DNA from 2 places in the Shewanella sp. 492 genome. Region 1 is predicted to be linked to the other one. Evidence: predicted binding sites of a transcription regulator. Region 1 holds the regulator's gene; the other holds the start of a gene.
The links. The regulator MetJ, encoded in region 1, represses methionine synthesis genes. The targets are predictions, from matches to a motif close to TAGACGTCTAGACGTCTA.
Positions count from the first base shown of each region.

Region 1 (6,279 bases):
ATAGAAAATATCGTTATCGATATCTTGTACCGATTTGGGCGCCAGCACATAAGGCATTACTCCCTGCAACATGCCATTTTGGAACGCACTGGCTAATTCAGGGTTGGCGCTTAACATCTTGCCTAATGGCGAGTTGGCATCGTTTGGCATTCCAAAGGTGCCAGACATGGCTTTTTGGCCAAAATCATTGAAGTCAACTTTGATGGCTGGGTTCCAAGTGACATTTTGATAATGCAATGAATGAGCCTTGGTACGAAAATCTCCTGTGAGTTGGATTCTATCCAGTGCTGTGTGGCGCTCATTTTTGTCTACGCGGCTATTAATATCGTCAATTTCTTCTGATAGCTCAGCTAGTTGCTGTTTTAAGTCTGCCAGCTTTTGTTGTTCTTGGTCGGCACTGTACGCGCCGCCAGAAAAGGCTAATGCATTGGCAATTAAAATCGATAGTAGTGTACGCATCTTTGTCTCTCCGTCGCGCGAGGTGCGCAGTAGATGGGCTTAGTGAGTTTTAACCGCAAGTCTGTGGTTGATCGGAATCTGCCGCATGGTCATAAAGAAACTGCTGAATATCCAAGCGGTCTTTTTCGGAGAGTTGCTCAAAAACCTCAGGCTTAACCTTGTGTTGATCACGTTTAAAATAGCGATCCCACTGGCTCATGGTTTTACTCATCGGAGTGATTTCACCGCCCGCATCGCCTTTGCTATGGCAGGCTTTACACTCTTTCTTGTAGAGGTGTTTACCTTTTTTCGGGTTACCGCCATCTACGGCATAAACTTGGGCGCCTAACGAGAATGTGAACATGATGCACGTTGCAATTTTTACTATGTTTTTCATCATCTTTCCTTAATCACCACCCGTGGTGATTTTTTATTAAACAAAGCGGGTGTTTGTTGTTAAAAAGTTTACTAAAGGAGTCGAGATGTGAGTTTGAGGTTGATCACCTTTACAATAAAAATCTAATTGATAAAAATATCATTGATATTAATCTAATTGATGTGATTTAAGTTTTTGTATTAAAAGCCTTTTGTTGTTTGTTGTTTTTGCAGGGATGAGGTGTTGGCTATCAATTACTGGTGGAGGTGAATCACACTTTAGTAGTTAAACATCTGCTAAATAATGGCTGTAATGTTAATGAACTTGTTATCGCTAACGCTGTGATTGTCGTCGAAAGGGGGCGTTATTTTTGGGAAATACGTCGCGATGGGCAGTATTTTGATCTTATCAGCCATAGTGGATTATCGAGCATATTTACGCAGCAGAGGCTGGGGGAGTAAAGGTTAAATACGGGCTAAATATCAGTATTTTTACTTGCCATATCATCTAGCACTTAAGAAATGAACTATCTTTAACAATCGAGCGTACTAATCTTTCAACACGCTTAAAATGACCATTATTCGGAGGGGGGAGAAAAGGGAATGAAGTGCCTTAGCATAATAGTGTTAATCACGCTGATGAGTCTCACTAGGTTTTCCTTTGCCGAGCAGCAATATGATGGTGTACATAACTCTGCCTTAAACAGTTCACACGTTGCCGTAAGTCATCAACATGGAGATCTCTTCAATCATCCTGTCTTGTCAGTGTTAGATGCGACTAAAGAGGCGCGGGGGATTGCATCGCCGCAAGCAGAGAGAACCTCTGCGACACAAGGTACATCGATTGTCTTGCCGACGGTGCAGATGCCAATGACACTGTTTCATAAGACTTATATCGAGGCGGTAGGTGTTGCAGATGCGATTCAAAGCAATTTAGACCATTTTGATGTTAACAATCCTGCAAATGTTTCAGAGTTAGGCTCTCTCGGGGCGTTGGTGTCGGGGGGAGTGTCTGATGTTGGCGTTGTATTGAGTTTTCCTCTATCAATTGTCAACATGCCAATATCGGTTGGGCTCTCGCCCAAAATACAGCGTATCGACACTTACAATTATGTAGTTAATGCGAATAACGTGACTTTTGATAGTGGTAATGATTCCCCCTATCGTAATGATGATACGGTATTTAATCTTGATGTTGGTGTGGTAATTAAGCCTTTTAATGGGCTAACCGTTGGCTTGTCTGGACGCAATTTAATCGACCCAAAACAACAGAGTGTAGAGTCATTAGGGCGGCAATTTACTTATCGAGTTGAGCCTTTATATACTGCTGGGGTGGCTTATGATTGGGCTGCACTTACCCTAACAAGTGATATCGATTTGAATGCTCATCAAGGTTTCGATGAAGTGGTTAGTACACAATATTGGCGCTTCGCAGGGGAGCTAAAAACCACGGATTGGTTGGCGTTACGTGTGGGTTATCGCCACAATTTAAACAATACCGCAATCGACCTGTATTCGGTTGGTACAGGCTTTAGTATTGGTCGCACCTTTAATCTGGACTTAACCGGGCTGTTTGGCAGTGATGATGCCATTGGGGGCGTGATCCGAACCTCATATCATTTTTAGTGATTATCTTGTTTGCTGATTTTTATTCCCTTTTACGGACACCTATTTGAGGTCGTTACGTTAGTTCTATAATCGATTTTACCGCTAAGATCAGCGCACTTGTACTGCACAATATCAGGGTAAGGCGTTGGGTTTTTTGTTTGTCGATGCCGCCGACAATACGATTAGCAACTACAAAGCCTAGCAGGACCGATGGTAGCAATAGCATTGAAAGATACAGATGACGCAGTGTGAGTAATCCACTGAAAGCCAAAATGATTAAGGCGATCATTGAGCTAAAGATGAAGAAGGCTGACAAGGCTGCGCGAAACTGTTTGGCGTCTTTTCCCGAGAGTAAAATAGCCATTGGCGGTCCACCAATGGCAGCGATATTACCAAAGATCCCCGACAATATGCCCGCCATAAAAAGATTACTGCGATTTATGGGGAGACGTAGCTTGAATAGGCTCAGAACCACGGCTAGAGCCACAATGATTGCAATGGCTAATCCCAATACTGGTTGTGGTGCTAGCAATAATAAGGTTGCGCCTAATATTCCGCCAGGGATACGCCCCAGTAAAGCATATTGTAAGCCGTTAAATTCCAGTGCGCGCCTCTCTCTTAGCAGGGTGAGTAAGGCGATAGAAAAGCCCATCATAATGACAGGTGCGGGCACTAGGCTTGGGTCGACGAGATAGAGTAACGGCGAGGCGACAACGGCTAAGCCAAAACCGATCAGGCTTTGGGTTAGGGCGCCAATAAAGATGATCAGCGACGCTAGGCCAAGGATCATGGGATCAATCATAAGTTCAGGCACTATACCACCAGGGGTTGCAGTGTGTTTAGACGTGATAAAGAGGAGGGATCGCAGTGCGATCCCTCTTTAGCAAAACAGGATAGGTAAAGTCGATTTACTCGACGTCTTCCCATTCGATGCCCATCTCAGTCATCAGCTTTTTCACTTCGGCTGGAATACTGTCGGGTTTGTCTTTTGACAAGTCATCATCATGGGGTAAAGGTTGGCCAGTATAAGCATGCAAAAAAGCTTCACAAAGCAATTCGCTGTTTGTAGCGTGGCGTAAGTTATTCACCTGACGACGAGTGCGTTCGTCGGTTAAAATCTTAAGCACCTTGAGGGGAATAGAGACAGTGATTTTTTTCACTTGCTCATTCTTCTTACCATGTTCAGCATAGGGGCTGATATAATCGCCATTCCACTCAGTCATTGACTCACCTGTTAATTCTCAAATTCGGGGCAGATTTTATACCCTTACCGGGTACAGTCAAATTATTGCCTCTAATTTTTGTTAATTGCAAATAGATTTCTACATGTTTGGACGTCTAAACGTCTAAATATGTTGACGCTACCGCTTGCCTTAGGTACATTTAGACGTCCAGACATCTCTAAAGTATAGATGACTGCCGCCGATTTAACTTTAGGAGTAAAAGATGACTGAGCGTAAATTAGCCACGGCAGCTGTGCGTGGGGGGATAGAATCCGATACCCAATATGGTGCCGTTGTACCGCCCATCTATTTGTCGACCAATTACTCCTTTGATGGCCATCAACAACCGAGAGATTTTGATTATAGCCGCTCGGGTAATCCGACTCGCTGTATTTTGGCTGACGCCATAGCGGAGCTCGAACGTGGCACGGCAGGCATAGTGACCTGCACTGGCATGGCGGCCATCACCTTAGTAACCAATTTACTGGGGCCCGATGATCTACTCGTGGTGCCGCACGATTGCTATGGCGGCAGCTATCGACTATTTACCCACCTCGCCAAGAAAGGGGCATTTAAACTGGCAGTGGTTGACCAAACGAATGCCGCTGCTTTGGCAGACGTTATTGCTCGCCAACCTAAAATGGTCTGGTTAGAAACCCCTTCGAACCCATTACTGCGCGTGGTCGATATCGCAGCGATTGCGAGCCAGAGCCATGAAGTGGGGGCGCTAGTGGTAGTCGATAACACCTTTTTATCGCCTATCTTGCAACAACCTCTGTTGCTCGGCGCTGACATAGTGATCCACTCAACGACTAAATATATCAACGGGCATAGCGATGTGGTCGGCGGCGCGGTTGTCGCTAAAGATGCTGAAGTGGGTGAGCTGTTACATTGGTGGTCTAATACCTTAGGGTTAACCGGCTCAGCCTTCGATAGCTATTTGACCCTACGCGGCTTAAGAACAATTGCGGTGAGAATGCGTCAGCATCAAGCCAACGCACAGCAGGTGTTGGCTTTGCTAACCCGTCATCGCGCCGTTGATAAGGTCTATTATCCTGGTTTGGCGGACCATCCAGGCCATGAGATCGCGTTAAAACAGCAAAAAGGTTTTGGTGCCATGCTCAGTTTTGAGTTAAAAGGTGGCGAAGCAGAGCTTATTGCCTTTTTAAATGCGTTAGAATACTTCTCTTTAGCCGAAAGCTTGGGTGGAGTAGAGAGCTTAGTGGCGGTTCCTGCTACCATGACCCACAGAGCGATGGAGCCAGCGGCTCGTTTAGAGGCAGGGGTGAAAGATACCCTTATTCGTTTATCTGTTGGGATTGAAGATGGTGACGATCTGGTGGCAGATATTCAAGCGGGTTTAGATGCGGCTATCGCGGTAAGTTGTTAAAGGTATTGAGGAGCAAAAAATGACACGATGTCATTTGCATAAATTTGGCGGTTCTAGTTTAGCGGATGCAGATTGTTACCGCCGTGTCGCTCATATATTACTCACCCATGGCCATAGCGATGATCTCATCGTGGTTTCTGCTGCGGGCAAGAGTACTAATTTTTTATATAAATTACTTGAGCTAACCGAGTCCGGTCTGTTGTGGCAAGAAGAGTTGCAAGTGTTGATCAGTTACCAGCAAAATCTGATCGAGCAACTGTTATCTAACGAACAGGCGCGCAGCTTGCGCGAGCGTCTATCGACCGATAAATCCCAACTCAGCACATTACTTTCTCTTGCCGATTTAACGGATTACCAACGCAATCAAGTGGTTAGTTTTGGCGAACGCTGGTCATCGCGTTTACTTGCCGCGCTGCTGCGTGAATCAGGCGTCGGGGCAGTCGATGTGGATGCGCGCACTTTATTAGTGGCCGATGAAGGGGCGGTACCGCAAATTCGCATAGGGCAATCAAAGCAAAAAGTGCAGGCGATGCTGAATGCTCACCCTAATGAACGCCTAGTGATCACCGGTTTTATCTGTGCTAATGATAAGGGCGATACCCTGTTGCTGGGCCGTAATGGTTCAGACTTTAGCGCCACCTTGCTGGCCAGCCTCGCCAATATTGAACGGGTGACCATTTGGACCGATGTGGAAGGGGTGTTTAATGCCGATCCCAATCGCATTAACGATGCACGCCTGCTCAAAAGCATGTCATTAACCGAGGCTAATCGCTTAGCCCATCTTGGTTCGCCGGTACTGCATAACCGTACCTTACAGCCACTGTTTGACACTAACGTGAGCCTAGCGGTGCGCTCGAGTTATGCGCCCCATACCGATTTTACGCTTATTGCGCCTAAGAGCTTATCGGCTAGCGCGCCCGTCGTTACTAGTCTACCTAGCGTGTCGTTGTTTAGCTTAAGCTTTAATGCCGAGCTGCCTCAATTATTAGAGTGTTTTGCTAAGGCAGGACTGGCTCCCTTGGCCTACTGGTCATCGGCGTCTGGCCTTGCAGAGCTAGCCTTTACCCACGAGAGTGAAAAACAAGCGCGGGCGATATTTGAAGTCAATACTCAAGCATTGGGGATCGATGCATTAGAGGTGCGACAAGACTTAGGTTTAGTGGCGTTGGTCAGTGCCGATGCTGCACTTTATCGCCGGGGTTTTTCACGCCTATTAAGCCGCGATGCTCACCCATTGTGTAACGA
Region 1 is NZ_CM181702.1:537,809-544,087, forward strand. It holds gene AC5YBX_RS02420 (DUF3373 domain-containing protein) at 1-459, opposite strand, end outside; gene AC5YBX_RS02425 (c-type cytochrome) at 509-838, opposite strand; gene traF (conjugal transfer protein TraF) at 1,453-2,439, shown strand; gene AC5YBX_RS02435 (sulfite exporter TauE/SafE family protein) at 2,495-3,223, opposite strand; gene metJ (met regulon transcriptional regulator MetJ) at 3,330-3,644, opposite strand; gene metB (cystathionine gamma-synthase) at 3,868-5,034, shown strand; gene AC5YBX_RS02450 (bifunctional aspartate kinase/homoserine dehydrogenase II) at 5,054-6,279, shown strand, end outside.

Region 2 (6,279 bases), 1.6 Mb from region 1:
GACGTTGAATTCGTTACCACTGCGATACCTAAACTTGGCCGACTCGTTGACGATTTGGTCAATGGCAGGAAAGATATAATCGGCAAACTGAATTTCGGCAATCGCGGTCATGCCGTTTGAGGCTAAACCGTTAGCAAAACCGGCAATGCCTTGCTCGGTCAGTGGGGTGTTAAAACAGCGATCGCGGCCAAATTTTTCCTGTAAGCCTGAGGTGGCACGAAATACGCCACCAAAGTGGCCTACATCTTCACCAAACAATACCGTTTTTTCGTCGGTTTCCATTGCAATGGTTAAGGCATCATTGATGGCTTGTAACATATTGATCTTTGCCACGATTTAGACTCTCCCTGCGCTATTTGGATAGGACTCTGGATATTTTTTAATATGTTGTTTAAGATTTTTGAGTTGCTGTTCGAGACGCGGCGTTGGCGTGTCATACACATCGGTTATCAGTTCATCTATGGTCACGACAGGCAGCTTTTCAGCCACTTTAACCGAGGCTAACACCTCTTGACGATATTTGTCATACAGTGCGCTGTCATCGCTTTCGGTTAGCCAACCTTTATTGATCATCCACAATTTAAAACGCTGCACGGGATCATGCTGTTGCCACTTCGCCTCTTCCTCTTTGGAGCGATAGCCAGAGGGATCATCAGACGATGAATGTGCGCCTAAGCGATAGGTCATCGCTTCAATGAGTACTGGCGCATTATGCTCTAGCGCATAGGCTCTGGCTTGCTGGGTAGCGGCAAGCACAGCTAACATGTCGTTACCATCTACGCGTATGGTGTGCATACCATAGCCCACCCCTCGGCTAGCAATACCATTGCCGGCAAACTGCTCACTGGTCGGCGTTGAGATGGCATAGCCGTTGTTACGACAGAAAAAAATCGTCGGCGACTTGAGCACGGCGGCCATATTCAATCCGGCGTGAAAATCTCCTTCAGAGGCGGCACCTTCACCGAAATAACAGATAGCAACATTACGTTTACCCTGCATTTTAAGGCTATAACCGACCCCAGTGGCTTGTGGTATTTGCGTCGCCAGTGGCGATGAAATGGTTTGATAATGTAAGGCACTGCTACCATAGTGAATCGGCATTTGACGGCCTTTGCCCAGATCTTTTTCATTACTGAACATCTGGTTCATAAACTGCTCGGTGGTAAATCCACGGTAACGCAGCGCGGCATGCTCACGGTATTGCGCTAAGATAACATCTTCATCATCGAGCGCCGCGACGCTGCCAACGATAGAGGCTTCTTCACCGGTGCAAGTCATGTAGAAGCTGATGCGGCCCTGACGCTGTGCACCTAACATACGTTCGTCGAGTACTCGGGTGAATACGCACGTGTCATGAATTTTTTCAGCTAAGGCTTGGTCAATCACAGGTAATACCGCTTCTTCAAACGTGGTGCCGTCTGCTTGAAGGATCTTTAACATCGGGATTGACAGCGAATCCTTATCAAGAAAGCTGACCCTATGGACAGTTTCTGTCGTGCTCTTAGTGTTGCTCATACTATTCTCTTATCAGCTGAGTTTTCTTGTTATTTATTTGCCAGCGATTAAGCGTAACACTTAATCACTGGCCATTATTATGCTTCACACGTGAGGTTTAAATTACGTTAACGTAAACTACCTATCAAGCCCAACATGTTTAAAGGGGATAACTAGCATCTAACATTGATGTATATATAGCTTTACAATCCTTAGCGCGCTAAGGCTTTAGTCAACCCGATAATCCGCTGCGGGCACCAAACAGAGCACCGTTCTTTGCCCAACGGGCACATTGGCATTAGGAAACACGATAGACTCGAATGCAGCATCGACCTTAACCTCTGCCCCCCCCTCTTTAGCTAACACATAACCTTTAGGAAACGCGGTAAAGTTCTCCACGTCATTGGCAAACGTAAACTCAAAATCATCATAACCCTTATTGATAGAGCGATTAACTTGATAGAGGTTTAGCTGGCTAGGATCGAATGCAGGTAATGCCAAAGGCTCACCTTTAATTAATTGAATTAGCATTGTTTTGAGCGCAATAAAGCGTGTCATATCATTTTGGCCCATCGGCATAACCTTGCCAAGTTCGATAGTAAACGCATGGGCTTGATAATTATGAGCAGAAAAATAACTAAAGGTGGTGGTTGGCTCATGGTGAAATAACACTGTTTTAATACCACAAGCGGCTAAAAACATCAGTTGTTCACCACTATAAGGCGCACCTTGACGGTAGGGATAAATGGCAAATTTTTCATGCTTGGAGCCGCGAATAGCGGTGTGTAGGTCGTAGTGATATCGCGGCGAGTTAGGCTGACCGCCAGTAAAGAAGCGATCGACATAACGTTCAAGCTTCTTGGCTCTCACACGCTCGGCGTTGATGAGTCCTTGCCCACTGGAGTGCGCCCCACTAAAAAGCCGGTTAAGGTTTTCTTCGACAAAACGGGTGCCATTTAAAATAGCCGCAGGGTTACCAATTAAAAAGAGTAACCTTTGCTGCGTGATGATTTGACCGCTGAGCAACTGAGTGATCAGCGTGTTACACAGTTCAATGGGCGCGGTTTCATTACCGTGTATGGCACTGGACAATACAATATTTTTGACTGGTGCATCGCCGCAAGATAAAGGCTCAAATGCAATCACGCCGGTATCCCAAACATGTACGCGGGTATGTTCACCTATGGTAAAGGTCAACGGCTCTGGGATAGATTTTGGATTTGCGAGGGTAAATTGCAAAAAGTCATTCGACAGATTTAGTGCTTGTGGCACACAAAACTCCTTACATTATTCATACCTTACAGATCATGTTGATCTGCTGTAATAGGCATGACTCCTTGGATTTATTAGTATTATGTTTATCAAGGGCTGATAGTACCATTTAACGGATCAGACAGCCATTTGTCACCACATAATAACTCAGTAACCGATAAATTAAGCTTGCATTCTCATTCAAGCCACCACACAATAAAGCCATCTAGACGTCTATTTTAGTTGTAAGGTGATGCTAAGCGCTTCATCCTCTACCGGTGAATAGGCATATCAATTAAAAGTCATGAGGTGTACAAATGGCTATAGCCACATTTGGTGCTGGTTGTTTTTGGGGTGTTGAGTACTTTTTCAGACAAATTGAAGGGGTGACAGCAGCAAGCTGTGGTTATATGGGCGGTGACGATAAGCGCACCACTTACGAGCAAGTCAAACAAGGTAATAGCGGTCACGCTGAAGTGGTTCAAGTTGAATATGACGAACACCAAGTTAGTTACCAACAACTGTTAGCCGTATTTTGGTCTAATCACAACCCGACCATGCTCAACATGCAAGGCGGTGACATAGGCCATCAATATCGCAGCGCGATCTTTTTTTACGATCAGCAGCAAAAAGCGGCCGCTGAGCAATCGAAACTTGCCTTAGCGCGAAGCGGAAAATGGGGGGAGCGCCAAATTGTCACAGAAATCGTGCCAGCGATGCCGTTTCACCGCGCCGAAGAGTATCACCAAAACTACTTAGAAAAGAATAAGCTACCCAGTTGTCACTTGACCTATTAAGTAGCCGTTAATCGCAGTATTTAGCCTGCTCTGCTATTCTTAGAGCCACTTTCAGTAAGTTACTCTTGATCGGAGCAGCGAGATAGTACGTTTGTTTTATCCAAAAAAAGCGGCTGCTAACCTATTAGGTTATTAGCCGCTTTTTGGTCTCATCTGTAAGGCAATTCAATCAGTTATCCATCATGGCCATTTATGTAACGGCCTAACCTATACTGCAGCCTACCTAATGTTAGGATCACGCGGGCTAACTAAGCCTTAGTTGCGCCCTGCACCAGCAAAAGCTAGAGCAGAGTTATCACTAGGCCGTTATTTTGGCAATGATGGTTTGCTCTGCCGGTAACAAGGCTTGCATCGATGCACGCGCCTTAACCCGTAAATATAAGGCACTCAAATATGGCCAGCGCGCCGCATCTATCGTCTCACCAGCGTGCTCCATATTCACCATCTGACAACTGAAAGCCAGATCGGCTAAGGTGAGCTTTCCCGCGACAAAATAATCATTACCCGCTAACTGCTGTTCGAGGTAATCGAAATGGCTCGGTAATTTTTCTGTCAGCGTTAATTGCACAGCGGCTTCGTCACACTCTTTACCCATGCTTTTTTGGATAATGCGTTGTGAAAAAACGCTAAAGGTGGTTAATGGTGCCAACTCATCATCGGCATATTTAGCTAACCAGCGCACTCGCGCATTTTGCTCGGCATTGTCGCCGAGCAAGCTTGTTGCTTGCGGATATTGCTCTTCAAGGTATTGGCAGATCACACTCGAATCTGCCAAGGTGAAATCACCATCTTTAATAGCAGGAATACGGTTAAGCGGGCTTATCTCTTTATACCAAGACGGCTGATCAAACGGCGAAATTATCTCTAATTGATAATCCAGCGCCTTTTCGGCCAAGCACAAACATACTTTACGCACAAAAGGCGACAGCGGCACACCATAGACTATCAGACTCATCGTAAACCCTCAGTTAATTTAGAATTAGTTAATTTAAAAACGAGCCATGCTATACACCTTAAGCTACGAACACAAGGCCCAGTAATCACATCGGCTTCACCACTAAAATAACAAACAGCCATATCTTTTGGTGCATCTTCAAATTGGATGGGAGAAGCCTTAATCCTAAACCGTATAACGCCGCATTAAAGTGTAAGAGCCCCCCACAAAGGTACGGCAAACGGCACGGCTACAACAATAATAAAAGGTCTTAGGTACACGTTTGAGTTTAGCCAGAGAGCGGCATAAAACCTCCTGATTTCATGCTCAATCAAAGCTTAGTCGGAGGCTAATGTCTATGTCATTAACTATGGATATCGGTTTTTATGTGGAATGGGATCCCACGCCACTATTTAAAACGAAGCTTAAAAATGATTAAAGTAAAGAGTAAAATCCGAGCTGAGTGGCCGTCATAATAGATTAACACTGACTAGCGCTAGCTAAATAGGCCTAACAACCTGAGGTGACTTGCTCATAATTTGGCGTTTTATAATGCTCTTGGCTGAAACCATACTTGAGATAACATTTAGAATCGACCATCTCTTGTATGCTAGTTGCGCCAAACGCCGGCGCACCTCTTGGGGTGAAATAGGCTTGAGCATAAACGCCAGAAGAAGCTAACACGGTCCAGTCAGCTTCATCAATGTTCATGACTTGATAGATATTCCACTTGGTTGCCTGGATACGACCATAATGCAGGCTGACCTTTTTGCCATTGATGATCAGTGATGAATCCACTTGATTATGGATATCGTTGAAAGCCAGCTCTTCCTTACCTTCGAGTGCGGCTTTAGAAAATACCAATTTATTAGCGGTTTTCAATTCGCCCTCCATATCTTGAATCTCTACGATTAAGACCTCACTTGTCACGCCAATAAATTTAGGAACAGCGACCACGGCTAAAATGCCAAGAACAATGATCACAACAACAAGCTCAATAAGGGTAAATCCTGATGATTTCATAATAAGACTCATTTTAGGTGGCATTATTAACTAGGGTGTTAGGTTACTACGGCGTTATCGATAAGTTTAAATTGATTTTAGTTGATTTTAGTTGATTTTAGTTGATTTTAGATAATTTTACCTAAGCAAAAAGGTATCTAGGAAACCAGTGGCGATTCAAATAAAGTGCGTACCTTACCCGCGATAGAGTTCCTATGGTTTGTGCTTCAGCATGTTTTGCCCAAAGGGTTACGCCGAGTACGAGATTATGGATTACTTAGCGGGAACTTCTGCAAACTGAGGCAACAAATACAGTTGATGATCGTTGTCGCAGGGGCGGTATTTCCCCTAGTCGAAGAGGCAAAACGCATTGCGGCAATACAGCCTTGTTCTTGCTGCCAGCAGCCGATGACATTTATGGGCGTACATGGAAAAAAGCAGGGGCGACTGACAAGCTTTCATAGCCAGAGCACTTAGCAATCTAACGCTACTGTTTAAGCGGTAAGATAACAGGATTTTGAAATTTTAGATCTCTAGAAGTGAAACGCAGGTGGTGATTAAGCTTTTGAAACTATAGACTTACTTATTGGCTGTCGGTGCTAAGGGATAGCTATGGCTAGCCAAAAGTGTAAATTAAGCTCCCCGACCTAAACCAGCGTGAGATCTCACGCCGCTATTTACTATATAAAGGTATCACTTCCTACAAACCCGGGCTTGTTCAACACTCGGGATAAGGACGCGGCTACGCGCGGCCTATCCTTATTTGTTATGTTTCGCCCTACAACGACTCACCAACTTCCC
Region 2 is NZ_CM181702.1:2,092,337-2,098,615, forward strand. It holds gene AC5YBX_RS09370 (alpha-ketoacid dehydrogenase subunit beta) at 1-333, opposite strand, end outside; gene AC5YBX_RS09375 (thiamine pyrophosphate-dependent dehydrogenase E1 component subunit alpha) at 337-1,515, opposite strand; gene astE (succinylglutamate desuccinylase) at 1,723-2,766, opposite strand; gene msrA (peptide-methionine (S)-S-oxide reductase MsrA) at 3,063-3,542, shown strand; gene AC5YBX_RS09390 (glutathione S-transferase family protein) at 3,841-4,497, opposite strand; gene AC5YBX_RS09395 (type II secretion system protein) at 4,987-5,499, opposite strand; partial or broken gene AC5YBX_RS09400 (transposase) at 5,656-5,955, shown strand; gene AC5YBX_RS09405 (hypothetical protein) at 6,257-6,279, opposite strand, start outside.
Region 2: the regulator MetJ is predicted to act here: its motif matches at 2,965-2,982, upstream of msrA (peptide-methionine (S)-S-oxide reductase MsrA).